2 linked regions of the Limibacter armeniacum genome follow. The protein of the gene in region 1 interacts with the protein of each later gene in a pairwise test. Links are inferred from orthologs where the notes say so. Each region holds a gene or a part of one and is shown on either strand. Other genes may lie near its edges.

The links.
Region 2: the proteins of ligA (region 1) and leuS interact in binary tests that used the Escherichia coli proteins (3 or more experiments, as listed by UniProt). The link is inferred for Limibacter armeniacum from one-to-one orthologs.

The regions. Positions count from the first base shown.
Region 1 is NZ_JBAJNO010000008.1:2,427,986-2,442,931, forward strand. The notes cover bases 4,511-7,486. They hold ligA (NAD-dependent DNA ligase LigA), read right to left. Parts: upstream 7,037-7,486; coding sequence 4,985-7,036; downstream 4,511-4,984. Other genes in these bases: V6R21_RS15915 (DUF6913 domain-containing protein), read right to left, coding at 4,511-4,789; V6R21_RS15925 (HIT family protein), read right to left, coding at 7,165-7,486. Outside these bases: V6R21_RS15890 (hypothetical protein), read right to left, coding at 1-568; V6R21_RS15895 (polysaccharide deacetylase family protein), read left to right, coding at 706-1,344; V6R21_RS15900 (aminotransferase class I/II-fold pyridoxal phosphate-dependent enzyme), read left to right, coding at 1,642-2,889; V6R21_RS15905 (histone H1), read left to right, coding at 3,084-3,263; dapA (4-hydroxy-tetrahydrodipicolinate synthase), read right to left, coding at 3,367-4,227; more of V6R21_RS15915, read right to left, coding at 4,262-4,510; more of V6R21_RS15925, read right to left, coding at 7,487-7,557; transcription elongation factor GreA, read right to left, coding at 7,767-8,237; V6R21_RS15935 (NADH-quinone oxidoreductase subunit J family protein), read right to left, coding at 8,453-8,974; V6R21_RS15940 (4Fe-4S dicluster domain-containing protein), read right to left, coding at 8,984-9,658; V6R21_RS15945 (hypothetical protein), read right to left, coding at 9,810-10,160; V6R21_RS15950 (Hsp20/alpha crystallin family protein), read left to right, coding at 10,464-10,910; V6R21_RS15955 (arginine-tRNA-protein transferase), read left to right, coding at 11,064-11,726; kdsB (3-deoxy-manno-octulosonate cytidylyltransferase), read left to right, coding at 11,826-12,563; V6R21_RS15965 (endonuclease/exonuclease/phosphatase family protein), read right to left, coding at 12,599-13,582; V6R21_RS15970 (GMC oxidoreductase), read right to left, coding at 13,817-14,946. UniProt on the Escherichia coli protein: DNA ligase that catalyzes the formation of phosphodiester linkages between 5'-phosphoryl and 3'-hydroxyl groups in double-stranded DNA using NAD as a coenzyme and as the energy source for the reaction.
Region 2 is NZ_JBAJNO010000009.1:433,232-448,482, reverse strand. Bases 5,426-8,706 are described here. They hold leuS (leucine--tRNA ligase), read left to right. Parts: upstream 5,426-5,728; coding sequence 5,729-8,506; downstream 8,507-8,706. Other genes in these bases: V6R21_RS19495 (BamA/TamA family outer membrane protein), read left to right, coding at 5,426-5,523. Outside these bases: V6R21_RS19500 (hypothetical protein), read left to right, coding at 4,021-4,215; more of V6R21_RS19495, read left to right, coding at 4,417-5,425; V6R21_RS19485 (hypothetical protein), read left to right, coding at 9,284-9,643; V6R21_RS19480 (RluA family pseudouridine synthase), read right to left, coding at 9,627-10,565; nth (endonuclease III), read right to left, coding at 10,575-11,222; V6R21_RS19470 (RNA polymerase sigma-70 factor), read left to right, coding at 11,488-12,111; V6R21_RS19465 (FecR family protein), read left to right, coding at 12,271-13,527; V6R21_RS19460 (7TM diverse intracellular signaling domain-containing protein), read right to left, coding at 13,947-15,251.

The sequences.
Region 1 (14,946 bases):
TGCTTTTGTTGACAGAGCTAGACTGCATGGAGTATGGCACTTCAAACTGCTGTTGCTCATCTTTAACCATTCCTGACTCATAATAGTCTTTTGGCTTTCGTCCCCGTTCGGTCTTCCCTCCTTTTAGCGGTCTGTATATTTGCCAAAGTTCTTTCAGCTCGTGTCTCATGCCTTGCCCATCCAACATCTTTTCTTTCACCTCCTGTACAATGCTTTCAGGTGCAATCGTCCTGACCTTACTATACATTTCAAGTTGCTCAGGAGTTGTCTTGACCTCTCCTTCCCTAATCTCATCCAATGTAGGAATACCTTTAATATCCATGTAGATTCTGGCTCCTGAACGGGCTCTCCATAGTGTTGACACATTGATGCCGCTCCTCTTTGCAAGGTCTTTTACATATTCTGTGAATGAACGAGCTCTTACGTTATATAAACCTTTTTGCTCAATGGTCTCCAATAATTTGGCAACCCTTAACCAGTTTCTGCGGTCTTTTTGGATGATAATATCAAACTCAAGTTCTATTTGTTTGAGCTCCTGTACCCTATTAGTCTTATTTATTTCGTCCATTTAGTTGCAAGTTGCGACTTATATTAACAATAATTACAATATAATCACCTGAAATGTTATTTCAACGATTTTTACAAGATTGTTTCATTGATAATCCTATATAAATTTGTAAATAAGAAAGACTAAGTAACTAGACCATGATCTATCAGAAGACAGGTTGGTTTGTTCACAATGTCCTCTACCCTTCCTTGACTTGGAAAAGGGAGACAGAAGAAAAGGTCATTTACCTGACTTTTGATGATGGCCCGATTCCTGATGTAACGGAATGGGTATTGGAACAGCTTGAACAGTATCAGGCCAAAGCCACATTTTTTTGCGTTGGGGATAATGTGAGAAAACACCCAGAAGTTTTTAAAAAGCTAATAGCAAATGGGCACAGGGTCGGCAACCACACCTATAATCATTTAAAAGGTTGGGTTACTGACAACCAAAAGTACTTTGAAAACATTGCATCTTGTAGAGATATCATAAGCCAGTATACTTCTGACACCTCTCACCTATCTCTGTTTAGACCTCCATATGGGCAGATTTCCACCAAACAGATCAAGGAATTGAATGAGCAGTTTGATGAGTTGGTGATGTGGCATGTACTGACATGTGACTATGACCAAAGCATGAATGAAGAAGTGTGCCTCAAAAAAAGTCTGAATTTGACGGAAGCAGGCAGTATAGTTGTCTTTCATGATAGTTTGAAAGCAGAAAAAAACCTAAGGTATGTATTACCCCGTTATCTGAAACATTTCACAGCTCTAGGGTATACTTTCAAACATTTATAGAATAAGCCGCTGACAGGTGTAGAAACCATCACAGCGACAATTGATGTTATACTTTTGTGACAAAACCTGTGTTAAGATATCGTAATCTCGCATTAAATTATCTTAAAAAGGTTATTACCTTGTTATTGTAAATAACCTAAACACAGCACCTTACAAAACACATCTATTAATGCATTTGCAATGAAAAATGGACAGAAGAAGGTCAATTTGTTGTGAGTGCGATTCTTATTAAGTAAATTTGTCATCGTTTTTTGCACGATTTTAATATTCCATTGTAACATATAAATAACAATTAAGGTGGATTTATTTGAAAAATTACTAAAAGATAGAGGACCTCTAGGTAATCACTCTAAACTTGCACATGGATATTATGCTTTCCCTAAACTGGAAGGTGAGATTGCCCCTAGAATGCAATTCAGAGGCAAAGAAGTACTTACTTGGAGCTTGAATAACTACCTGGGCTTGGCTAACCACCCTGAAGTAAGAAAAGTTGATGCGGAAGCTGCAGCTGATTACGGAATGGCATATCCGATGGGAGCTCGGATGATGTCAGGTAACTCAACAATCATTGAGCAGTTTGAGGCTCAGTTGAGTGAATTCGTAGGCAAGCAGGACACAATGGTTCTGAACTTCGGTTACCAAGGTATTATGTCCGTTATCGATGCGTTGCTTGACAGAAGAGACGTTGTAGTATACGACTCTGAGTGCCACGCATGTATCATTGATGCACTGAGAATGTTCCCTGGAAAGCGTTACGTTTTCCCTCATAACGATATTGAAAACTGTGACAAGCAGCTGGAAAGAGCTTCTAAGCTGGTTGAAAAAACAGGTGGTGCGGTTCTTGTTATTACTGAAGGTGTATTCGGTATGCTAGGCGACCAAGGTAAACTGAAAGAGATCGTAGAACTGAAGAAGAAACACCAGTTCCGTCTTCTTATTGACGACGCTCACGGCTTCGGTACACTGGGTAAAACAGGTGCTGGTGCAGGTGAAGAGCAAGGTGTTCAGGATGGTATTGACATCTACTTCTCTACTTTCGCTAAATCTATGGCTTCAATTGGTGCCTTTGTTTCAGCAGATGAGCAAGTAATCGAATTCCTTCGTTACAACACTCGTTCTCAAATCTTTGCCAAAACGCTGCCAATGCCATTGGTATTGGGTAACATGAAGCGTCTGGAGATGCTTCGTACAATGCCTGAGTTGAAGGACAAGCTTTGGACAATTGCTACTGCCCTGCAGAATGGCTTGAGAGAAGCTGGCTTTAACCTAGGTGCAGCAGGTGAATCACCTGTAACTCCTGTATTCCTGAAAGGTGGCCAGAACGAAGCTGTAAACATGGTAATGGACCTTCGTGAAAACTACAACATCTTCTGTTCAGTAGTAGTGTACCCTGTAGTGCCAAAAGACGTGATTATGCTACGTCTGATCCCTACATCATCTCACTCGCTATCAGATGTTGAAGAGACTATTATTGCTTTCAAGGCTATCAAGGATAAATTGGAGTCTGGAGAGTATGCAAAGGCTGAACCAGTGATATTCTCATAATACCAAAAAATAACGTCCTTTCGGACATATATCTACGGATAATCCAATTGTGGCTTCGCCTCAATGGGTTATCCGTTTTTTTTTCTTTAAATATTCATAAAAATGTTTGGGATGTTTAGGATTTTACCAACTATTTCATAAATTGCCTTAGGTAAGTAAAACTAATTACTGATTACATCACTAACTTTTCAACAATGGAAAAATTTAAGCAACTAGTTGAACTAGTAAAACAAACCGAAGAGGATGCAGCGAAATTCTACGAAAACAACGTTCAAGCTGCAGGTACAAGAGTAAGAAAGAACATGCAAGAAATTAAAAAACTTGCTCAAGACATCAGACTTGAAGTACAGGAAATCAAAAATAACGCGAAGTAATTCGTGATGATTTCTGCTCATTAATTGAGCACAAATACAAAATCCGCAGTACTGCTTTTGCACTGCGGATTTTTTTATTCATGAATTTCGTAACCGGAATTTCCTAAAGTAAGGATTGGATTTTTTCTTTTAACTGGTCTGAAGCTCTGAACAGTGGCAACCTCACAGAGGAGCTACAAACTCCCATCAACTCCAAAGCTTGTTTGGCACCAGTAGGGTTCCCCTCTTCAAACAATGATTCAATCAAAGGTATTGATTCCATCAGTATAGATGTTGCACGCTCAAAATCATTGTTAAGTGCATGGTTTACCATCTTACAAAAAGATTCAGGCACCACATTAGCCGCTACTGAAATCACCCCTACTGCACCTATTGAAATCAAAGGTACAGTAAGTGGGTCTTCACCAGAGATCAATAGAAAACCTTTTGCTGCATTCTTCTTGATCCAAAGACTTTGAGTCAGGTCTCCAGAAGCCTCTTTTACAGCAATAATATTCGGGTGGAAAGAAAGTTGACAGATGGTATCAGCAGTCATGTTGACTGCCGTACGAGAAGGGACATTATATAAGATGATTGGTTTTGTTGCATGATCAGCAATTAGCTCATAATGACGCAACATCCCCTGTTGAGTAGGTTTATTGTAATAGGGAGCTACGGATAGTATGGCATCAACTTCTTGTAGGTCAAATGCCTCTAATTGGCTGATGACTTCCTGTGTATTATTCCCTCCTATTCCAAAAACAATTGGCTTTAGGCCCTTATTATACTCAGCTACAAAGTCAAGTATCGCTTGCTTTTCCTCTCCTGTAAGAGTGGCTGACTCCCCTGTCGTACCATTCACAACCCAATAATCAACATAAGGAGCGGTGTGATCAAGGACCTTTTTCAATGAAGAAAAGTCCACTTCATTTTCCTCATTGAAAGGTGTAATCAAAGCTACACCAGTACCGTTTAATGCTTTCATAATTTTCTACCTCACAGAAAAATTTCTCTCTCTTCTAAACCCTGATTGTTTCCACCACCTTCAGCATATTTTCGAGCATATCATCCAATTCTTTCTGATTGGCTCCTACCATAAGCTCAAAAAATGGTTCTTTTCCTTCTCTGCTAATCCCTACTCTACATGATGCTTTGCTTTCTGCTAGCACATAGTCAAATGCAAGACCACCTTCTACAGAGGCAAAGAAAAGGTAATCATAGTTCTTGTCTATAAACCTTTGCGCATCTTCGGAATCTATCTCTCCAAACGACTTGATTTCACTATCAGTAAAGAATTTAAAGTTGAAGTTATAGAGGTTTACTTCTCCACTATTGAAAAAAGTCAACACATCTACGTTCTTACCGCTATCCTGTAGTTTTTGAATAAACTTTTTCAGCACTTTTACTTCCAGGTCGTGATTAACCTGAAACAGCACTCCAATATTGCGGGCATCAGAAAAGGATACCGTCTTTCTTGGTACCGTTTTACTGTTAGCCATAGCCTTATTGATTTTCTGCTTGAAAAAAAATTCTTTAACTGAATTCACGTATATCAATAGTTTAGTTCGTCTTACATCAATATCATAAAGTGAGGCAACTCACCCTTACCTGAAGATTAGCACAAATATAATGTCAAAATTACAGAATAAGGGTGAATGATTTTTTTTAACTGAATAAAGAAATCAATTTGCTGCTAAAATAAAGAGACAAGCTTCACTTGCACTTTACTTAGATTGAATCCCTCAGTTTTGAACCATCGCCAAAAACTCTTCCTCAGAAATTATATTAATCCCCAAATCAGATGCTTTCTGTAACTTGGCTGGTCCCATTTTGTCACCAGCAACCAGAAAGTCTAGCTTTTTGGAGATAGAAGAAGTCACTTTCCCGCCATTGGCTTTGATCATTGCCTTTAGCTCATCACGGCTAAATTGGGTGAACACACCTGAGATGACAAATGTTTTTCCATCCAATGCATCACCTGTTTCGGCAGAGGTAGAAAGTTCACTTTCATCCAGTTCAAGTTTCACACCAGTTGCCTTCAGTTTTTCAATAAATCCCTGATTTAACGGATCAGCAAAAAACTCTTTTACACTGTCTGCAATTTTCTCCCCAATTTCAGGAACATTCACCAATTCCTCTTTACTAGCTTGAGACAAAGCATCCAGACTTTTGAAATGCTCAGCCAACTTTTCAGCTACAGTAGCTCCTACAAAGCGAATGCCTATTGCAAAAAGTACACGGCTAAACGGGATTTCTTTTGAAGCTTCTATCCCTTCAATAAGCTTGTCAGCTGACTTTTCCTTGAACTTATCCAGTTTTGCAATTAGCTCCACTTTACGAAGCGAATAAAGGTCAGTAGCATCCGCAATCAATTGTTTCTCCAGCAATTGCTCGATTCTCTCACTGCCCAAGGAGTCGATATTCATCGCTTTTCGCTGCACAAAATGCTCCACTTTTCCTTTTACCTGTGGAGGACATTGACGCTCATTAGGACAATAATAGGCCGCTTCTCCTTCCTTTCTGATCAGCTCTGTCTGACAGGCAGGACAGTTTTTCAAAAACTCAATCGGTAAAGATCCTACTTCTCTAGCCGAAGCATCTACTCCAGTAATTTTTGGAATAATTTCCCCACCTTTTTCAACGTACACCATATCGTGCTCGTGTAGATCCAAGCGGGCGATCTCATTGGCATTATGAACGGATGCACGCTTAACCGTTGTTCCAGCTAACTGCACAGGCTCCAGATTTGCTACGGGTGTTACTGCTCCTGTTCTTCCTACTTGATATGTAATCGAATTAAGGCGAGTGGTAGCACTTTCTGCCTTGTACTTATAAGCTATCGCCCAGCGAGGACTTTTGGATGTATTACCCAATGTACGCTGCTGGTTATAGCCATTTACCTTGATTACCACGCCATCAGTATCTAGAGGAAGTTCAAATCTCTTCTCCTGCCAATCATGGATATACTCAAGAACTTCCTTAATGTTCTTACAGCTTCTGAAAGTTGGTGAAACATTGAAGCCCCATTTCTTTAACTTGTCTAGTGCCTCAAAGTGTGTTGCTACCTGATTGTTGTCAGAGATAAAACTGTATACAAAACAATCAAGCTTTCGCTCTGACACTACAGCAGAGTCTTGCATCTTAAATGTCCCTGAAGCCGCATTACGAGGGTTTGCCAGCAAGTTTTGTAATTTCTTTCCAGCAGACTGTCTTTTCAGGTTTTCCGCTTCAATCTGGCTATTGATTCTATTAAAAGACTCTCTGCTCATAAAACCTTCACCACGTACCTCAAACAGTTCTGGAACATCCTCTCCATGAAGCCTTAAAGGTATCGTACGAACAGTCTTGACGTTTGCCGTGATATCATCACCCTGCACACCGTCACCTCTCGTCGCAGCTTGCTTAAGAATTCCATTCTCATAAGTCAAGCTCAAGGCTACTCCATCAAATTTAAGCTCACAAACATATTCAAAGTCATCCCCGATAGCATCACGGACACGGTTATCAAAATCCAACAAGTCTTGTTCATCATACGAGTTGGATAAAGAAAGCATTGGATAGCGGTGAGTCACCGTCTCAAAATCTTTTGTGATGGTTCCTCCAACACGCTGTGTAGGTGAATCATCCTGTTGCCATTCTGGAAATTGGTTTTCCAATTGCTCAAGTTCTTTCAGCAGTGTATCAAACTCATAATCTGACACCTCTGAAACACTATTCATATAGTATTGATAGTTGTAGTAGTTCAGCTTTTCGGTCAGCTCTCCAATTCTTTCTTTTGCCTGATTGCGGTCCATGTTGATTTATTCTTAAAAGATGTTTGTGAGTATTTGGTTGCTATGAATATGCAGTCGCAATTATAGACTTAATTGTTTTTCAAAATGAAAGCGAAGCTTGTGCTTCGCTAAACATCAAAATCTTTGTATTACAAATACTGCTTGATATTATCAGCAATTTCCTGCATTTCCTCAGGAGCCAATTTCAGCTTTTCGGATGTAAAGTTCAGGTCTCCGATATCGTTCAAAGGAACCAAGTGCAAGTGCGCATGTGGAACTTCCAAGCCAATTACAGCCTGCCCTACTTTTTTACACGGATAGGCTTTCTTGATAGCCGCAGCAAGTTTCTTGGCAACAATATACAAGCCTGCCAAATCCTCATCCTCCATGTCAAACATGTAATCTACCTCTTGCTTAGGTACCAGTAGCACATGCCCTTTCTTCAAAGGGAATACGTCAAGAAAAGCCAAATACTTATCATCTTCATACACTTTGTAAGAAGGGATTTCGCCTGCGATAATTTTAGAAAAGATTGTTGCCATCGGTTCAAATGTTTTTGGATATACTAAGAATCTATTTTCTTTTTTCTGTACCAAATATAGAATTAGCCATAGAGCTGTGCAAAGCCATTCATTCAAAAAAAGCGTTAAATACCTCAGCTGATTGAGAATTAGGGCAAAAAAAAACTGCCAACTCAAAAGTCAGCAGTTCCTTTATACTTATAATATATCAAGAGACTTCTTCAGGTATATTACAAGCCTACATCGAGTACCTCAAAAATCATTTTACCACGAGGTGTAACAATATCTGCTTTGTCACCAACTCTTTTTCCAATTAGGCCTTTACCAATTGGTGAATCAACAGAAATCTTATTTTTCTTAAGGTCAGCTTCTTTGGCAGCCACCAACTGATATTCCATTACGGTACCGTTTGGTGCTTTGATTTTCACGCGTGAAAGAATGCCTACTCTATCTGTATCTAGTTTAGACTGGTCGATGACCCTCCCGTTAGCTACCAGATTTTCAAGTTGTGCAATTTCTGCCTCCAAGTGCCCTTGTGCATCCTTTGCTGCATCGTATTCAGCATTCTCACTCAAGTCACCTTTATCTCTTGCTTCTGCAATCGCATTAGCAATCTCTTTTCTTCCTTGTGTTTTCAGCCTATGCAGTTCATCCTTGAGCTTCTGTAGCCCTTCTGCGGTATAATATGTGATATTTGACATTTTGATATAGGTTTAATGGCCTAATCTGAAAAGAAAAAACGATTCAAATTGTTTGAATCGCTGCTCGTACTTATAGGCACGAAATACAAATGTAATCAAAATTATAAGTTCCTGGGGAACGTTCCTCTAACTTTTAAATAGATCTTTCTATTGAGAAATCATGTAATGTATAAACCAAAAGTTAAGGAAATGTAATCAATTATTAAAGAAAAAAGCTAGGATTTTGAGTCTTTCCCAGCTACATATGCCGCTCCTATTAGAACCACAAGCAACAAAACGGCTATCAACTCAAAGGCCAGAATAAAGTCCGTCATCAAGTTCACGCCAATGATTCTGATAGATGAACCGTTATGGATTTCGCCTGCATTAGCGGCATCTGCAATCCAAGGAACATCCTGCCAAACCGTCTGAACTATTGTATAACTCAGTAATGCAAATGCTGTCAAGCTGGCGATAATACCACCAAAAAAATTGGAGCTACCTGAATACAACCCCTTATTTTCCCGTGTTTTAGTAAACATGACCCCAAAGAGCAGCAATACGAGGATCCCTCCCATATAAACCACAATTTGAGTAATGGAAAGGAAGTCAGCTCCTGACAAGGCATATAACGCAGCAACTCCTAAAAAAGAGAGTAGCAACATCAACGCACAATAAAGGACATTTCTGGTAAAAAGAATCAGAATAGCAGGCAATACGGTTACAGCCGCAAAAAAATAAAATATATACTGTTCCATGATACGCTACTATACTTTCGGTTTGAAACTCGGTCTGAATTTAGGCTTTGCAGTTCCTGTACTTTCCGGCTTTGCTTCAGTATTTTTTGCAGCTGCTTGTTTTTTAGCAGCCTGAGCTTCCTCAAAAAGACGCTTTTTCTCTTCGACTTCTTCAGGGGTCATCTCTGAGAATTGATAATTCAGCTTAAATAGATCGTACTCACTGAATTCATAATCCTTAGTCATCGTCAGACATTCCGTTGGGCAAACCGTAGTACACAAACCGCAGAAACAGCACTTTGCCATGTCAATATCAAACTTGGCTGCATAGATACGTTTCGGTGTACCGTCAGAAGTGGTTCCAATTACTTCAGCGGACTTCACAGGTTCGATATCAATACAATTCACAGGGCAAACTTTGACACACTTGTCACAGACAATACAGTCATCAATCTCATTGTGAAGCTTGTACCTACCCACATCAGGTACAGGAAACTTCTCACGAGGATACTCCATCGTCACAATTCCTTCCTGATATTTCGTGAAATAATCTTCGTGTGAAGTGCCAATTGGTTGCCTTCTTTCCTTACTAATAGCCTTGTTGAAGTGATCAAGTGTTAGCTTCACTCCTTCTATTGAAGTACTGATTGCTTCCTTGATCCCTCCCCAATAAGAACTATTAGCCCCCTTTCTCGGATTCGTCATATAGAAATTCAGTTTACCTGAAAGTTTTCACATTTGTTCATTTCTGCATTTAGGAAATTTTCAATTTCAAACGCAGTTGCAAGTATAGACTATTAATCTAAAACTATGAAATGTCCGTTAGGTTTAATAAAACCTAGATTAAATTGAATTTTTATGAATTAATCCCCTGCTCTTTCTGAAGGATAAACTTCGCTACTTCATCTTCATACATATACAATTCAACCAGCAATGGATTAACCCATCTGCGGATCATCGGCGGCAAGTCATCTTCAACGGCAGGCTCTTTTTCACTAATAAACTCCTTAAGGTATTTCTCAATCAGCTGCTGCTGTTTATCATAGGCAATCAGCAACTTATCTACTTCATAGTCTTCACTCCTATGCAAGTGCAACAGTCTGGTTTCATCCAGTGTGGTTTCAATATTCAATAAGTGAGCTGCTAGGTCTTCTGACAGAAAACTTTTACTGATCAGTGCTTTCTCGTGTTCTTTTATTTCTTTCATATCAGTGTGCGGATTATATGGTTGCTTGGATAAGCAAAGTTATGATTTTTTTCCACAATCAATTAGTACATTTCAAATACAGCTCAAATATTCCTTCTGCTGACAAAATGAAAGTCAACCTTGACAAAATTTCAGCAAAATCTATCCTTAAGCATTCTTAATCAGTCATTTTGACACAATATTGATCAAGAAAATAGTCTTTTTTCAAATGGTACAGAAATTGAATTTTATAATGTAAAATCAACAACACACAGTCAGTATATAGCTGACCTATTTCATGTTAAACCAATAAACCATTTCGCTATGTCACTGATTAAAAAAGAACCTGGAATGCTTCCAACATTCGGGAGAATGTTTGAGGACCTATTCAACAAAGACCTGTTTGATTTGAGTGAAAACTTCTTTACAGGTAACAAAATGCCTGCTGTGAATGTAAAAGAAACTGAACGGGCCTATGAATTAGAAGTTGCCGCACCTGGCATCAACAAGGACGACTTTAAGATTGAAGTAAACGACAATGTGTTGACTATATCGAGTGAGGTCAAAAGCGAAGTGAATGAAGAAGATAAAGGTCAATTCAGAAGACGGGAATTCAGTTATCAGTCATTCAAGCGTTCATTTACATTACCACAGGACCATGTAGACCTTGAGAACATAAAAGCAAGTCATAATAATGGCGTACTGATGCTGAACATTCCTAAAAAAGACCCAAATGTACCCAAAACAGTAAGGTCCATTGAGATATCGTAATAGGCACAGCCGTCTAACACCAAAAAGCCGAAGTTTACCGCTTCGGCTTTTTTTATCCCTGAAATTACTATTTTGTATACTACATTTGTTACAAGACAAACAGACACTTTTTAAACTGTATCTGCTCAACTGGTCAAAGTCTAAGAAATGAATATGTCAAGTAGGTTAATAATTGAAGAGTTCCAGAATGAGAAAGTAACATCTGAACAGATGGAAATGCTTTTGGCCGCTGGATGGAGACATTTTGGGGAGAAGTTTTACCGATACAATATCAGCATTTACGAGAATAGGGTTTGCAGTGTAATGCCACTTCGCATCAGTATGAAGGACTTTCAGTTCAGTAAAAGTCAAAGAAAAATTTTAGCTAAGAACAAGGAATTTAGCGTTGAGATCAAAGACCTTGAAGTGGATGCCGAAAAAGTAGCACTGTTCGAAAGACACAAAAGAAAATTCAAGGAAAATATCCCTCAAAGCATTTATGATTTCCTTTCTTACAAATCTCCGGCATACTGCCCACTCTTAACCAAGGAAGTAAGCGTTTATGATGGCAGAAAGCTGATTGCCTGTAGCTTTATGGATGAAACAGTAAATACTTGCTCAAGCATTTACGGAATGTTTGACCTTGACTACGGAAAGTATAGTCTTGGGTTACTTACAATGTTATTGGAGCTTGAGTTTGCCATCGCTAACGGAAAGGAATACTATTACCATGGTTACTGTTATAACATTCCTTCTTTTTATGATTACAAAAAGAAGTTCAACAGCCTGTATTATTATGATTGGCATGGGCAATGGCTCCCATTTCCAAAACAGTAAAAGTCCCGAACTTTCAATTTCTTCACTCTGATTCAGAAAATCTCTAATTTATCCTATTTTTGCGCATAATCTGAAGCAAAAATTAGGATAAACAATTATATGATTCTAGGAATAATTCCTGCCCGCTATGCCTCCACAAGATTTCCAGCCAAACCTTTGGCAGATATCAAAGGCAAAAGCATGATTCAGCGTTGCTATGAACAAGTAAGTAAGGCTCAATCAATTGACAAGGTAGTTGTGGCTACTGACCATCAAGAGATTTATGATCATGTCCAAAGTTTTGGGGGCAATGTAGTCATGACTTCTACAGATCACCCAAGTGGTACTGATCGTTGCTTTGAAGCTTTGCAGTTGCAAGAAGAGACTTATCAATATGTGATCAATATTCAGGGCGATGAACCTTTTATCGATCCATCTCAGATTGATGAACTGGCAGCATTACTTCAATCAGGTGAAACCGAAATCGCTACATTAGGGATCAAAATCAAAGAGGCTGAAAAGCTTTTTGACCCCAACACAGTCAAGCTGATCAAAAACAGCGAGGCTGATGCGATCTATTTCAGCAGACAGGCAATCCCATTCTTAAGAGACTTCCCTCAGGATGAATGGCTCGCCCAGCATGATTTCTACAAACACTTAGGAATGTATGCTTACCGAAGCGATGTGCTTGAAAAGATCACACAATTAAAACCCTCTACCCTTGAGCAGCTAGAAAAGCTAGAACAGCTACGTTGGTTGGAGAATGGTTATAAGATAAAGGTGAGTATCACAGACAAAGAGAGTATTGGAATAGACACTCCTGAGGATCTTGAGAAGGCTATTAAGAAACTGCTATAAAAATAAAAGGCTGACATAAACTGTCAGCCTTCTTTTTATTTAAACCTGAATTTCATCATAACAGGATAATGATCTGAAATATCTCCAAAGTCACTTAGCACTTTCCATTCCAGACTTTCAATTCTATCCTTGGTGTAAAATATAAAATCCAGATGCTCATTATCAGGATAATAAGTTACAGCTTGTCCTTCATTTAATTCTGACTCAGGACACGCCACTCCCATCTCAGGATCATCCAGCAAGATCTTAATTCCTGCATTCTCATAGTCAGGATCACTGTTGAAATCTCCCAGCAAAATTACAGGATAACTCTTAGCATACTGTTTAAATAATTGCTGTGCATATTCGATGTGGTTGATTCTGGTTGTCTGGTCAAAAGCCTCAGTATGTATATTGATCAATATGACCTCAGTGCCATTAATATCAATTTTGGCAACTTCAGCTAACCGATCGAGGTACATGGCTTTATAATAGAATGGCTGGCTTTCCACTTTTTCCAATACAATTCTTTCGTGCTCCTTAATCGGGAACTTACTCAAGAACGATTGTCCGGAAACAATTCTTCCATAATGAGCTGAAACAGGAAAATATGGAAATGGCAAATACTTTTTATCCCAATTGACTGCAATTGCTCCATACTGCATTTTAAGGTGCTTTGCCAGCTCATCATGCTGATTGACTTTATAAGAACGATTGCTGTTGAAATCAATCTCCTGAAAAGCTATAATATCTGCATTGACAGCCGAAAGCTTTTCTTTAGCCCTCCTCATATTATCTTCAAACAGCACTTTCTCCATCTTTACACTTTGATTATTGAGCATTCCTGACAAATACCCAATGTTATAGGTTAGCAGAGTAAAGACTGAATCATTCTTAGACGCTTCAGCGTCAGTATAAGTCATAACTTTACTGTACTCCGCTTCTTTGAGGTTAGGAGACTTTGCCCAAAAATAAAATGCTCCTACTCCAACCAAGAGTAAGTCAAATGTATAAAATGCGCCTTTAAATAGTTTTTTCATTATTGGTTAGTATTAGCATTTGTAATGGAGAATTGAATAACTCTCTTCTTAAAAAGTTTTTTAATCCAACTTCTGGTTGTTTTAGCATCACAGTAGAAGTTAATTATGAAATACGTCATTGCCCCTCATATAGCCGATTATATTTGGAAATAATCCAGTCAACATATTTCGACATAAAAATAGCGTAGCTTTTACGAAGCTACGCTATTTAGAGGATAAAAAATCATTACAATTTTATCTTTCAACTTTAACGGATTGTTTTGATTCTATCTCTTTCAGCATTTCATCCAAAGATTTGCCATGATACCCATCTTTCTTGGGTATTTGAGCCATGGCATATTCACTAAGCGTGGTGATTGTCAAGCTTGGGTTTACACCTAGGTTACATGGAATGATTGAGCCATCCAAGACATACATATTTGGATAGCCATTGACCTCAAACTTATCATTGACAACACCTTCATCCGCATTCTTACCCATTGGACATCCGCCAAGGATATGTGCCGTCATAGGTGTATTGAAGAGTATTTCTGTCAAAACATTTTGAGGCGTTCCATTTACTTTTTCTGCATATCGGTACAGTACCTGTTGCCCAATATCGATATAAGCAGAGACAGCTTTGCTGCTTTTACTGTCAAATTTCATACTTCCACCAAACAACCCCTTCTTCCAAACCATCTTCATGGACTCTTCCAATGACTGCATTACGAGTAAAATCAGCGACTGATCACCCCATTTCCTGAACTTGAATGTAGCCTTCAAAAACTGTCGTGGCTTTGAAATAATATGTCCGATCATTTTCCCTATCCTGACTACTCCAGGTCCTGGACCAGCCGCCATTGCAGCCAACCGTCCCATAGCGCCTGATTCAGTATTATACTTTACAACTTCAATATGTGTATCTTTGTCAGGGTTAAAGTATGAACTGATTGCAACTCCATGGTTCAGCTTCTCATCCGTATTGGCAATCCCACACAGCATCTCTGAATTTGTTCGAATATTAGAACCCAGTTTGTCAGAAAGCTTTGATAGTGTACCATTTTCAAACTTTTGACTTAATAGCATCTTTAGAGTACCAATTACACCACCACTGACCACAAGCCCTTTAGCACGAAAGCTTTTCTTTTCTTTACCAAAAAGCTTAGTGCTGCTTTTTGTCTCAACAGTGTAATACGCTCCATCATGAGAAATACTTGTTGCCAAGGTCTCTGGTAAAATTTCTGTCCCAAATTTTTCAGCAAAATAGAGGTAGTTCTTTTCTAAGGTATTTTTGGCATTATGACGGCAGCCGATCATGCAGCCAGCACACTTCTGACACCCTTTACGTGCAGGACCTAATCCTTTGAAGTATGGATCTATTTCCT
Region 2 (15,251 bases), on another replicon or contig:
GACGACGTCAGGTCATCATGGCCCTTACGCCCAGGGCTACACACGTGCTACAATGGTAGGGACAGAGGGCAGCGACATGGCGACATGAAGCGAATCCCAAAAACCCTATCTCAGTTCGGATCGCAGCCTGCAACTCGGCTGCGTGAAGCTGGAATCGCTAGTAATCGCGTATCAGCAATGACGCGGTGAATACGTTCCCGGACCTTGTACACACCGCCCGTCAAGCCATGGGAGTTGGGTGGGCCTGAAGAGGGTGGCCGTAACAGGAGCTCTCAAGGGCAAAACCAGCGACTGGGGCTAAGTCGTAACAAGGTAGCCGTACCGGAAGGTGCGGCTGGAACACCTCCTTTCTGGAGACCGTCCCTGTAGTTGTAGGGGAAGGCGCCTGTGCCGTTGGTTGTACGGCGTGAACACTGTCCAAGTCACTCAAAACAATCCTTGAGATTAGATGACCGGGGGATTAGCTCAGCTGGCTAGAGCGCCTGCTTTGCACGCAGGAGGTCATCGGTTCGACTCCGATATCCTCCACCTCATTTTCCGGGTATTCCCTTCAAGTTTCAGACGAGAAACAGGACAAGGGAGACCGCAAGACGGAAAAGAAAGGTTCTTTGACATACTGCCAAATTAAAAAGCAACGAGGCCTGCCTGCCGCAGTTGATGCTGATTGTTCGGTATTGACGGCAGGCGGCAAGAAGAAAAGCAAGAGAAAGTAATAAAGGGCGTACAGTGGATGCCTGGGCTTCCAGAGGCTATGAAGGACGCGACAAGCTGCGAAAAACTTCGGGGAGGTGCACATGACCCTTGATCCGAAGGTATCCGAATGGGACAACCCACCATGCTGAAGGCATGGTTTTAGAGCCAACGCGGGGAACTGAAACATCTAAGTACCCGCAGGAAGAGAAAACAAGAGTGATTCCGCAAGTAGTGGCGAGCGAACGCGGAGAAGCCCAAACCGTCGGTGTTACGGCACTGTCGGGGTTGTAGGGCTTGCATAATGTGAAGACACGGAACTGGAAGGCGCTGGAAAGCGCCGCCGCAGAGGGTGAGAGTCCCGTACAGGCAATGTGTTGATCAGGCAAGTACCCTGAGTAGGGGGGAGCCGGTGAAACTCCCTCTGAAGCAGGCAGCACCATCTGCCAAGGCTAAATACTCCTGGAAGACCGATAGCGAACAAGTACCGTGAGGGAAAGGTGAAAAGCACCGTGAATAACGGGGTGAAATAGATCCTGAAACTGTACGCCTACAAGCGGTCGGAGCCCATCAGTTGGGTGACGGCGTGCCTTTTGCATAATGAGCCTACGAGTTGCACCTCACCAGCAAGGTTAAGTTCTTCAAGGGACGGAGCCGCAGCGAAAGCGAGTCTGAATAGGGCGCCATAGTTGGTGGGGGCAGACGCGAAACCGTGTGATCTACCCATGGCCAGGGTGAAGACGGGGTAACACCCGTTGGAGGCCCGAACCAGTTGACGTTGAAAAGTCTTTGGATGAGCTGTGGGTAGGGGTGAAAGGCCAATCAAACTCGGAAATAGCTCGTACTCCCCGAAATGCCTTTAGGGGCAGCGTGGGGTGTTTTCTTGCGGAGGTAGAGCTACCGATTGGACTAGGGGGCTTCACCGCCTACCGAATCCAGACGAACTCCGAATGCCGCAAGATTAAGCCCTGCAGTGAGGGCTGGGGTGCTAAGGTCCCAGTCCGAGAGGGAAAGAACCCAGACCGCCGGCTAAGGTCCCCAAATCTGTGTTAAGTTGAACAAAGGAAGTGCAGTCGCGGAGACAGCCAGGATGTTGGCTTGGAAGCAGCCATTCATTTAAAGAGTGCGTAACAGCTCACTGGTCGAGTGACAGCGCATCGATAATAATCGGGCATTAAACACAGTACCGAAGCCGCGGACTAGTAATAGTGGTAGGGGAGCATTCTACGGGCATCGAAGCCGCATGGTGATGTGTGGTGGAGCGCGTAGAAAAGCAAATGTAGGCATAAGTAACGATAAAGAGGGTGGGAACCCCTCTCGCCGAAAGACCAAGGTTTCCCGGGCAACGCTAATCGGCCCGGGGTCAGTCGGGACCTAAGGCTAAGCCGAAGGGCGATGCCGATGGCAAGCGGGCAAATATTCCCGCACCCGCATGGCAACGAAAGTGACGGAGTGTGTGACTCCTCGCGCAGTGACGGAATACTGCGTTGAAGGACTCGTCCGACAGTACTGCAAACCCTCGGGGGCGCAGATAGCAGGGGGAGCACGCTTCCAAGAAAAGCAAGCCATGCGGCCCGTACCGCAAACCGACACAGGTGGTTGGGTTGAGCATACTAAGGCGCTCGAGTGATTCATGGCTAAGGAACTAGGCAAAATGGTCCTGTAACTTCGGGAGAAAGGACGCCTCCTCCTTCGGGAGAGGCCGCAGTGAAAAGGCCCAGGCGACTGTTTAACAAAAACACATGGCTTTGCGAAGTTGAAAGACGATGTATAAGGCCTGACACCTGCCCGGTGCCGGAAGGTTAAGGGGGGACGTTAGCGTAAGCGAAGCGTTGAACCGAAGCCCCGGTAAACGGCGGCCGTAACTATAACGGTCCTAAGGTAGCGAAATTCCTTGTCGGGTAAGTTCCGACCTGCACGAATGGTGTAACGATCTGGGCACTGTCTCGGCCATGAGCTCGGTGAAATTGTAGTCGCGGTGAAGATGCCGCGTACCCGCAACGGGACGAAAAGACCCCATGAACCTTTACTGCAGCTTAGCATTGGCTCTGGGTAAGTGATGTGTAGGATAGGCGGGAGACTGTGAACCGGGTTCGCCAGGATCCGGGGAGTCGCCCTTGAAATACCGCCCTTTGCTTGCCTGGTGTCTAACCCTTAACGGGGGACATTGCTTGGCGGGTAGTTTGACTGGGGTGGTCGCCTCCAAAAGAGTAACGGAGGCTTTCAAAGGTCCCCTCCGTACGGTCGGCAACCGTGCAGAGAGCGCAATGGCACAAGGGGGCTTGACTGTGAGGCTGACAAGCCGAGCAGGTAGGAAACTAGGACATAGTGATCCGGTGGTTCCGCATGGAAGGGCCATCGCTCAAAGGATAAAAGGTACTCTGGGGATAACAGGCTGATCTCCCCCAAGAGCTCACATCGACGGGGAGGTTTGGCACCTCGATGTCGGCTCGTCACGTCCTGGGGCTGGAGAAGGTCCCAAGGGTTGGGCTGTTCGCCCATTAAAGTGGCACGCGAGCTGGGTTCAGAACGTCGTGAGACAGTTCGGTCTCTATCTGTTGTGGGCGTAGGAAGCCTGAGGAGTTCTGACTTTAGTACGAGAGGACCGAGTTGGACGAACCTCTGGTGCACCGGTTGTTCCGCCAGGAGCATTGCCGGGTAGCTATGTTCGGATGGGATAAGCGCTGAAAGCATCTAAGCGCGAAACCCGCTCCGAGATGAGGCTTCCCTTAAAGGGGTGTTGTAGATGACAACGTCGATAGGCTGCAGGTGAAAGGGTTGAGAGACCCGGGCCGAGCAGTACTAATCCCCCGTGACTTTCCTTCGCTTTTCTTCTGCCCGCAAGGCGGGCAGGCCTCCAGGCAGTATGGTACTATAAAAATCAAAGAAACAGAAAGCCTTTCAAAAGCCTTCATGGCGGTGAGAGCGCGGGTGAACACCTCTTCCCATTCCGAACAGAGCAGTTAAGCCCCGCAGCGCCGATGGTACTGGGATAACACCCGGGAGAGTAGGTCACTGCCAGTCTTATACAAGCACAAAGCCTTGCACATATCAATATGTCGCAAGGCTTTTTTATTTTACCATTATTCTGTTAAATTCTAGTTAACAAAAGACTTATTTAAGTCGTTAGCCAAAAGTTAGAATATTCTAATAATAGAACGGACTTTAAGTGAAAAGTCCTTGTTTAAAGGGTATTTGAGACGAATTCTATTGAATTTTAGAAAGAAAAAATAAGATTTATTTGTTTTGCTACACTACTATTTTTTATAATTGTAAACTGAGGTTAACAACTGTTAATCATTCATCTTTTTTACTACTAAACTAAATAGTATGAAAGCTAGATTAGTATTTCCATATGCCATTTGTTTGTTCTTGACAGTAAGTTTATATCAATGCAGCAAACTGAGAGATAAGGAAGAGTCGATGCAGCCTAAAGAACAGATGAAAGAAGCAGCGGTTACCAAGACCATGAATACATCATATCAGCTGAACGATAGTTTGTCAGCAAAAGGTGATGTACAATAACCTTGATGTTAAGTTATCAAGTGTATTGTGTGATTGAAATTTTTGAAATACCTGTGAGGTAAGCATTGAAAAATTCAGTGCTTTTTTTATGCATTACGTTGAGTTGTAATGTCTCAGGTAGGGATATAGATATTAAACTAACGAACAAGATTAAATATGAATCGCTTTTTTGTGAGGAACTCATTGTTTGCATTACTATTAATGACATGTACAATTGGTATTGCAAGTGCGCAGAATGAGCCAGTGAAACAGGATACAACAACGAATACAAAGGTTGTACAGGAGCCTTATAAAGCACACAATACATATTTGCCTTATGCAGTCTATGCTCCAGAAACAAGTGTTGAATTTGGTATGTTCGTTTTGAGACAGTTCAAACCAAAGGGAGCAGGTGATGAAACTAGGCCTTCTAATGTTCAATTATCGGGTGCTTATACGTTAGAAAAGCAATATAAAATAACAGTTGATTATTCATTTCTTTCACCTGAGGAGAAATGGATGTCAAATGGGTATATAACCTATAGAAGGTTTCCTGAAAAATATTATGGCATTGGTTCTGATGCCAAAGCTGAAAATGAGCAATCAATTGACTGGAAGAGTATAATCGTAGAGGTTCAAGGGTTGAGAAAGGTTAAGCCTAGCATGTTTGTAGGTGCACAATTGCGATATGTAAACATGATGGATGTGACTTTTGAAGAATGCGAGGATTGCATTGACGAGCCTGTATTACCTTTGGGAGCTGAAGGAGGCGTTAGTGCTGGTATTGGTGCTGTGTACATCTGGGATACGAGAGACGCTATCTTGACACCAACAAAAGGACATTATATAGAGCTTTCTGCGACAACATATGGCAGTGGAACAGGAAGTGACTTCAGTTTTACATCCATTAAATTCGATGCTCGTAAATACTTTGACTTCTCGGAGAATACTGATGGGAAAAGCATCTTAGCTTTGCAAACTAATATACAGCAGACTTATGGTGATGCCCCTTTCAGAGAAGTTGCACTGCTTGGTGGTGGTGAGATGATGAGAGGTTATTATCAAGGTAGGTATCGAGACAATCATTTAGTAGCGGTACAGGCTGAGTACCGTAAGTACTTGTTCTGGAGGATTGGAGCGACGGTATTCGGATCAGCAGGAAATGTGGCATCCGACTGGAATACATTTGAGTTTAGTAACTTAAAGGCTGCAATGGGAGCTGGTCTTAGACTAAACCTGAATAAAAATGATACAGCAAACCTTCGTTTGGACTATGGTATAGGTAATGGTACAAGTGGGTTATATATGACATTTGGTGAGGCATTCTAACCCCCAAATGATTTATAAAAGAACAATTGTGAAGCGTGAATTTCTTTAATAAAGAAGTTCACGCTTTTTCATTCAGTCATTTTTACTAAATATGTTACATTTGTATTGCGCTTAACGGCGCATTTTGTGTTAAAGAGAGCATTTAGATAACAAATTAACTGTCGGTTGTGCGGAGAGCCAACCTTGTTTTATAAATACTGAACGCATGTCAGAGTACAATCACAAGGAATTTGAGCCGAAATGGCAACAGTATTGGAAAGAGAATAATGTATATAAGGTAGACATTGATGTCAGTAAGCCAAAGTACTACGTATTGGATATGTTCCCTTACCCATCGGGAGCAGGTCTTCACGTAGGGCACCCGCTTGGGTATATTGCATCGGATATTGTCAGCCGATATAAAAGACTGAAAGGTTTCAATGTGCTGCACCCAATGGGTTTTGATTCATTCGGATTGCCGGCTGAGCAATATGCAATTGAAACAGGGCAGCATCCTGCGATTACTACTGAGCAGAACATTGATACATTCAAAGGACAATTGGATAAAATCGGTTTCAGTTATGATTGGAGTCGTGAACTGCGTACTTCATCTCCTGACTTTTACCGTTGGACACAGTGGATATTTGAGCAACTGTTCGGTGCATGGTACGATAAGTATGCCGGCAAAGCAATGCCTATCAGTGACCTGATTGCTAAGTTTGAAGCAAATGGTACTGAAGGGATTAATGCAGAGAAGGCTGAAGCTACTCCATCATTTACAGCTGAAGAGTGGAAATCATACTCTAAGCAGAGACAAGAAGAGTTGTTACTGGATTACCGTCTGACATATCTGGATGAAGCAGTGGTGAACTGGTGTCCTGCTTTGGGTACTGTTTTGGCAAATGATGAAGTGAAAGATGGACTTTCTGAGCGTGGAGGACATCCAGTAGAGCGTCGAATGATGAAGCAGTGGATGATGCGTATCACAGCATATGCTGACCGACTGCTAGAAAACTTGAATGATCTTGATTGGTCTGATGCTGTAAAAGAGATGCAGCGTAACTGGATTGGTAAGTCACGTGGTTGTGAGTTGGATTTTAAAGTAAAAGACAAGGATATCACGCTGACAGCATTCACTACACGCCCTGATACCATTTATGGTGTTACTTACGTAGTACTTGCTCCTGAGCATGAGTTGGTGGCAGAGTTGACTACTCCTGAGCAGAAAGAGGCAGTTGAAGCATATGTAGAGGTGGCGAAAAACCGCTCTGAGCGTGAGCGTCAGGCGGATGTGAAACATGTCACAGGTGTATTTACAGGTTCATATGTGATTAATCCAATTAGTGGAGAGGAAGTGCCATTGTGGACAGCTGATTATGTACTGGCAGGATATGGTACAGGTGTCGTAATGGCAGTACCTTCATCTGATGACCGTGACTTCCGTTTTGCTAAGCATTTCGATCTTCCTATCAGATGTGTTATTGAAGGCACTGAGGAAATGGAAGATCCTACAGAAGTGAAGAAAGGTAAAATGATCAATTCAGATTTCATCAATGGTTTGGAGTCTGATGAAGCCATGAAGGTGATCATTGATAAAGCAGTAGAACAAGGTGCTGGAGAAGCTAAAATCAATTACAGAATTCGTGATGCAGTATTTAGCCGTCAGCGTTATTGGGGAGAGCCTGTTCCTGTTTACTATACAGAAGAAGGGATTCCTCATGTTATAGAAGCGGACAAGTTGCCATTGGAGTTGCCTGCAGTGGATGAGTATTTGCCAACTGAGGATGGAGATCCACCACTAGGTCGTGCCACTGACTGGAAACACGATGGAAAGTACGATTATGAACTGACAACCATGCCAGGTTGGGCTGGTTCAAGTTGGTATTTTTTGCGCTATATGGATCCTCAAAACAACGAGCGTTTTGCGAGTGATGAAGCAGTGAAATACTGGAATGAGGTAGACTTCTACTTGGGGGGTACTGAGCACGCAACAGGACACTTGTTGTATTCTCGTTTCTGGAACATGTTCCTGTACGATATGGGTTACATTTACCATGAGGAGCCATTCAGAAAACTGGTGAACCAAGGTATGATTCAAGGTAGATCAAGTTTGGTTTACAAGATCAAGGATACGAACAAGTTTGTTTCTGAGGGATTGAAGGATCAGCATGAGGTTCAGGTATTGCATGTAGACATCAAACTGGTTAACAGCAATGATGAACTGGACATTGAAGGTTTCAAAGCTTGGAGAGCAGACTATGCTGATGCAGAGTTTATCTTGGAAGACGGTGTTTACAAGTGTGGACACATGGTGGAAAAGATGTCCAAGTCTAAATATAATGTGGTTAACCCTGATGAGATCGTAGAGCGCTATGGTGCTGATACACTCAGAATGTATGAAATGTTCCTAGGTCCATTGGAGCAGTCAAAGCCTTGGAGTGTACAGGGTATTGATGGGGTAGCCAAATTCTTGAAAAAGCTTTGGAAACTGTATATCAATGAGCAAGGTGATGTATTGGTGACAGACGAAAAAGCGAATGATAAGGAGCTGAAAGTTCTTCATAAGACAATAAAGAAGGCAGGTGAAGATGTTGAAAACCTATCTTTCAATACTTCGGTGCCGGCATTTATGGTTTGTGTGAATGAGCTGACTACCCTGAAATGTCATAAAAGAGAGGTGTTGGAACCTTTGTTGGTAATTCTCTCTCCATTTGCTCCACATATTGCTGAAGAACTGTGGCATACAGCTTTGGGGAATGATACAACAATTGTAGATACTGTTTTCCCTGAGCATGAAGAGAAATACTTGGTTGAATCGTCACATGAATATCCGGTGTCTATCAACGGTAAGATGAGAACCAAGATCAGCTATCCGCTTGACAAGCCTAAAGGCGAAATCGAGAAGGAAGTATTGGAAAATGAGATTGTTCAGAAATGGGTAGATGGTAAGCCTCTTAAGAAGATTATCGTCGTACCTGGCAGAATTATCAATATCGTTGTCTGATAGAAGACTTCAAGTACAGTAAATTAAAAAAGGCGGGATCCAAAAGATCCCGCCTTTCTGTTTCTGATTAGACTATGATTCTGGTAAACTATTCTCTCGAACTATATTCGGCAGACAAAGGCTACCAAAAAGTATAAGTCGAAGCATAATGTTCACAAAAAAAGAGTATCCAAAAAAAGTCTTTTTTGCTTTATGACTTTATGACAACCTGATAATGAGGGTGGACAAGAAATAATGATGATTATTAACACTTATTGGGAAAAGGAGCGGGTAGTGTAAAATGGTAAGCTTTTTTTGGTACCCAAATGATAATTGAAGATGGATTCAGCGGCTTTCAAACAATTAGTTGGATTATAGTAATAGAGGCATTAACAAACGTTTTTTAGAGGTTGATAATGTTTTTCTGGGCTTAGGAAGGGGACAGAACGAATTTCTTAGAGACTAGGTTATTGATTCGAACCGGTCAAACAATTTACCACTATTTACTTTACACAATTTGCCATTGAGCGCTTGTGAGAAGCATACACTAACAGAGCCGGTTTAAGTAATCAAACAACTTATACCAAATCGATTATTCACCATACCTGTAGCATTAACCCACCTCGTAACACATCTGGCCCTGTTCTTTAGGGCGTGTCTTCGGCTCATTGTGAAAAACCTCAAGTTGTAAGCTGTCAACCTGATTGATAGAGGCTGATATATTCAGTGCTCAATCTTCAATGTTTTCCGAACTGTGTTTACGTGGCATACAGCTATCTAGGTAAACAGTTATCAGCCATGAAAAACGCTACTCGCATGATTGACTTTATCAAAGACTTTGTTGCTTGGCATGAGAAGGTGTTCTTTCGCAGTTTTGAGGAGGTCTATGATCTATATTTTGTAGTGAAGTATCCTTTTATTCAAAATAAACGAGGGCGCTTTATCTGTGTAAAAGAAAATGGAAGGCCTCACAATACATATTATGTGAATTTCTCAGAAATAGAGGATACGCTAATGCTGCCCTCTGACGGTGCCAGACTGTTATTTTTGGCATTTTTGAGAGAACAGCATTGTGATGAAGGCTTTGACATGGAAATGCAACGAAGCTATTTCAGAGAAAGGATGGAACTGCAAAGGTATCTTACTTGCAGAGACTAAGCACATCCGAAAAATCCTGAGGCAGTTCGCTGTCAAAGACTAATTCTTTACCGGTAAAAGGCTCAACAAAACCGAGGGTTTTGGCATGGAGTGCATGTCTTGTCATAACTTTCAATATGTCTTGTCTTTTTTCCACTCCCTTCATAAAGTACCTTTCGTCACCTACCAATGGGTGTCCCAAATGTTTCATGTGAAGTCGAATTTGATGTGTCCGACCTGTTTCAAGGCGGCAACTCACCAAGGTAATATCTCCTAACCGTTTTAAAACCTTGTAGTGAGTCACGGCTTCTTTGCCAAAACTTTTGTCGTCAGAAACCTCAATGGACATCAGGTTCTGAGGATTTCTACCCATGTAATTTCTTAAAGTGCCTTCATCGTTTACTGGGTTACCCCAAACGATGGCTTGGTATTCACGTAAGGTCGACTTTGTACTGAACTGGGCATCAAGAGCCTCGTATGCCTCTTTGTGTTTGGGTATGGCAACAATACCTGTTGTATTCTTGTCAATCCGTTGGACGAGACAATCCTTTACCAAGTTTTCCGGTTCCCCTTTTTCTTCATAATAATGCTGTAAGGCATTCAGTAGGGTATTGCCATAGTTGCCAAGCCCTGGGTGCATAGGCATGCCTGCAGGTTTGTTGATGACAATGATATCCGCCGTTTCATAAAAGATATTGAGCTGTACTGCCAAAGGCACGATTTCATCGTGTTTGCGAAAAGACTCCATCCATAAGATTTCATCTTCACCTTTTACGATGTAGCTGCTTTTGGATTTTTTCCCATTTACAGTGACTTTTCCTGCTTTGATATGGGCTTGAACCATGCTTCTACTTTTATTTTTCAGATTGTCTGAAAGGTAATGGTCCAAGCGTGTTGGTTTGGTGGTGAACCCTGCAATTATTTTTTCGTGCTCGTACAGCATTTCACTCAATTACTTACTGCTTTCCTTAAATAGTGATTTACGCCCGTGAATACTGCAAATAGGACATTTTTCAGGCTTGTGGTTTCGGGCTGGACAATACTCCCTTCCAAAGTAAATGATTTGGAGGTGTAAATCATTCCACAGTTCCTCAGGGAATAACCTTTTGGCATCTTTTTCAGTTTGCTGAACATTTTTACCTGTTGTCAGTCCCCAACGGTACATAAGTCTGTGTATATGTGTATCAACAGGGAATGCCGGTACGCCAAATGCTTGAGACATCACTACGGATGCTGTTTTGTGTCCAACAGCTGGCAAAGCTTCTAAAGCCTCAAAAGACTGAGGTACCTCACCATTGTATTTTTCAATCAAAATTTCGGATAGCCCGTGTATACCTTTCGACTTCATTGGAGAAAGGCCGCAAGGCTTGATAATCTCTTTAATCTCCTCAACAGACATCTTAACCATATCATAAGGATTGTCAGCTTGCTGAAAAAGAAGTGGTGTAATTTGGTTGACACGTTCATCAGTACATTGAGCTGAAAGCAATACAGCAATCAGTAATGTATAAGGGTCTTTATGTCTAAGTGGAATAGGAGGTTCTGGGTATAAGTTTTGCAGAACCTCAATAATATTTTCGACTTTTTCCTTTTTGGTCATCTTATCCTGATTAAAAAGCAAATGGCAGATGATTTGAAAATGTATTTAAATTGTGAAGAATTTTCTGCCAAATTGTATATTTCAATTATATTTTAGGTCGCAAAGATATTGAAGTAAAGGTTGTGGTGAAAAAAATTACCTCCTTACTTTAAGGATTAAATATCAAAATTGGCAAGTAAAACAGTTCTGTAGTGTGTAAATATAGGATTGGTAATTGTCATACTCTAGATAGAAGCAAGTCACTTTTTCATAAATCAGTTTGAAATTGGAACAAAGTAAATACGATACGATCGAAGAGGCGGTACTGATAGACGATATCAAAGCCGGAAACCAAGAAGCATGGGAGTATATTACTCGTAAACTGTATAACCCTATCCTTAACTTTATTACAGGTATGGTGAAGGACCGGGAAACAGGAGAGGAACTTACGCAAGATGTATTTGTCAACTTTTGGGCAAAAAGGGAAAGGCTTAATATCAATATTTCATTGAAGGCATACTTATATCGTGCAGCGAGAAACCATACGCTGAACTTTATCAAGAGAAGAAACTTTGAGCAAGACTATCAGAGAGGGTTAGCTCACACGCTGGAGTATTCGAAAAACGATACAGAGGATGCATATCATTTCAGTGAGCTTGAGAAAAAACTGTACGATGCAATTGATTCGCTTCCTGAAAACAGGAAAGAGATCTTTATGTTGAGTCGTTTTGAGGATATGACCTATAAGGAAATTGCGCAGACGTTGGATGTACCTGTCCGTACTGTGCATTATCAAATTGGCTTGGCTCTAAAAGATCTACGTGAAAAATTAAAAGGTTATGCAGATCCTAATTTGATGGGGTTGACGGGGATTTTGTTCTTTTTTACGCTTTTGAAGGATTTTATCTAAGAATTTTTGTCCATATACAATGTTGGTTTGTCAGTATTGTAGCTTGGATATGTCTTTCGCTCAAAAAGCAAAGACCTACTAACATCAAATTGAGTTTAAAATAACAGGACAACATAGCTTTTTTACAAGCCTTATATAGTGCTCAAAACACCAATGAGTATGAATGATAAAATTAATTGGACCCTTATTAGTCAGTACCTTGGAAAAGATGGCAGTGATGAGGAAATCCGTTTGGTAGAACAAATGGTTAAAGAAGATGCCTCTTTTGCTAGGTTATTGAAAGAGATTACCTCTATCTGGGAGGAAAGTGCTGCATTGGGTAAGAAAACCCGACTAACACTTTCTGAAGCGGAGATTCAAGAACGAATCCTGCAAGTCAAGCAAAAGTTAAGTGAAACCGAAGCTGAAGAATCTAAAATTGCAAGAATTTTAGGTGATGCATCTGACGAGTCTGTTTCAGATGGTGAGTTCTTACAGTCTTCCCAACAAATATGGAAGGCTGCAGGAAGTATTGCTTCTAAAAGAGCAGTGAAACTATCGGATAATGATTTGGATAGTGCAATGGCTAAAATGAAGTCTCGCATCAGCCAGATGGAAACTGGAGCGACAAACACTCCTTTGCAAACGACGGTAACAAAGTCTGAAAAACCTGCAGCAGCAACTTCTAATGTTGTACAGATGAAGACTTCTAGTACAGCTTGGATGAAGTATGTAGGAGCTGCAGCAGTGGTATTGCTGGTATTGGGTGCCGGTTTCTTTATATTGAAGAACGAGGTGCTGAAGCCAGAAATGTCAATTGCAATCGCAAAGGAGGAAGCTAAGCGAATACAACTTGCCGACGGTTCAGAAGTATGGCTTAGTGAAGGCAGTGAGTTGTCATATCCAGTAGCATTTCAAGGAAACAGCCGAAATGTTAGTCTAAAAGGACAGGCATTCTTTGAAGTGACTAAGAATCCAAAGAAACCATTTGTGATTGAAACAGAAAATAGCCATACACGTGTTCTTGGAACTTCGTTCAGATTGACTGATCAAGCAGGTCAGATTGAGATGGAAGTTGTGACAGGTAAGGTGGAGTTTTCTTCTACCAAGTTACATGATGAAAAGGTGCTGTTAGTAGGAACAGAAAAAGCATCCTTAATTGATGGCAAGATGGTCAAAGGTGCTACCGATATGGACCATGCTGCTTCCTTGATGAGATCAGAGTTGGAGTTCAAGGCAAATACAATGACTGAGGTTGTCAATACATTGAATAAGGCTTATGGCAAGAACATTACTATCGAAAGTGATGAGCTGAAAGAACGTAAGTTTACAGGTGTACTGAAGAACAAGTCGTTTGATAAAGCAATAGAGCAAGTAGTAACTGTAATTGGCGCTGAGGCCAATTATATGGAGGATGGATCTATTGTTCTGAAATGATCAGACTTACTTAAAGATAAACTAGAGGCAGCTTCTTAATGGAGCTGCCTTTTTTGTTTTATGTCTTCAAGTATTGAATTGGAATAGAGCTTTTTTGTAAGAGAAAATAATGCCGAAGGGATTGAACAAAAGTAGTCATGTTTTTTTGCCTGTGGTATAAGTAAATCACATTGATCCTGAATCTAGCTATTCAAATAAAGAGTGTTCATAAACTAGTGAAGAGTGTAAAACTTCCGGTTTCAATTATACCTATGCGATGCTCAAATAGAAGAATAAAGAGATTAACCTAGCTAGGGAGAAATACTAGTGGAATATGCAATAGGTTGTGGAACTTTGTTTTATTCAATTATCAGAATAATAAAAGCCATCTTTATATCTCATAAAGATGGCTTTTCAATTAATTATAATCGTATCCTAGCTTAACTCAGCTTAAATCCTACTACCAGTAGGTCATCTATCTGACTTTGAGGTTTTGAGCCACTGTGACTCCATTTTTTGACAAAATCAGCAAGTACTTTTTCCTGCTCATCCATTGGCTTTGAATGGATCACATAAAGAAGCTCTAGGAATCGTTTATTCATCAGTTTTCGTCCTTCTGGACCTCCAAACTGATCGGCATAACCATCTGAGAAAATATAGAAAGTAGTTGGCGTATCAACCTTTATACGGTGTTTGCTGTATTGGAAACCTACCTCAGCATTACCAATTGAGAACTTATCTCCTTTGATGCGGAATACCTTTTGGTTTTTGATATAAATCAGTGGATTCTTGGCTCCAGCAAATTCCAATATCTTTTTCTCCTTATCCCAAACACAAATGGCAATATCCATTCCGTCTCGTGAAAGGGAGCCATCTTTGTGGAGTTGTTCCTGAACACTTTTGTTTAGTAAGTCTAAGATCTTCTCAGGAGAAGTTTCTTTTTTGATGGTGACAGCTTGTCTTAAGAAGCTATCTCCTAGCATAGACATCAATGCGCCTGGAACACCATGACCTGTACAGTCTACAGCAGCAACAATTAATTTGTCACCTGTGTCTTCTAACCAATAGAAGTCTCCACTGACGATATCTTTTGGCTTGTAGAAGATAAATGATTGAGGAAGCATTTCCTGTACAGCCTCTGTAGAAGGAAGAATAGCTTTCTGAATCTTGTGAGCATAGTTGATGCTAGCAGTAATCTTTTTATTCTTCTCTTCAATAAGTTTTCCATTTTCCTCAACCACGTCACGCTGTGCGGCGATCTCCTCATTTTGCTGTTCCAGTTCAAGATTCATTTCCTGCATGTCGAGGTTGATCTGGCGAAGCTTTTCGGATTGGGAGAGTATCTCCTCATTTCTTTGAGCCAGCTCTTCTGTACGTTCTTGTACTTTTGCTTCTAAAGTTTCCTTAGCTTCTTTTTCAACCCTTATACGTTCCTGTATTGCATGCTTATGCTCTTCACGATAGATTCTGTATCGATCACCTAGAGCCATGGAAAGGAAGGCAACCTGAATGATATTACCGATGGTCATGGCATTTTCCGTCCAGAAATTAGCAGGAACAACGTTGGTGATTTTTACTACATAGATACCAATACCAATTAGGTAAAAGAACCAAGCCATTGTAAAGAATCTGGCATATCGATGTCCTTTCGCCCATGCCGTAAAGCCAGTGAACAAAATTGAGAATCCAGCAGGCATTGCCGTTACACGGGCAATCATGGTTGCCGTTGCATATCCAAAAATTGG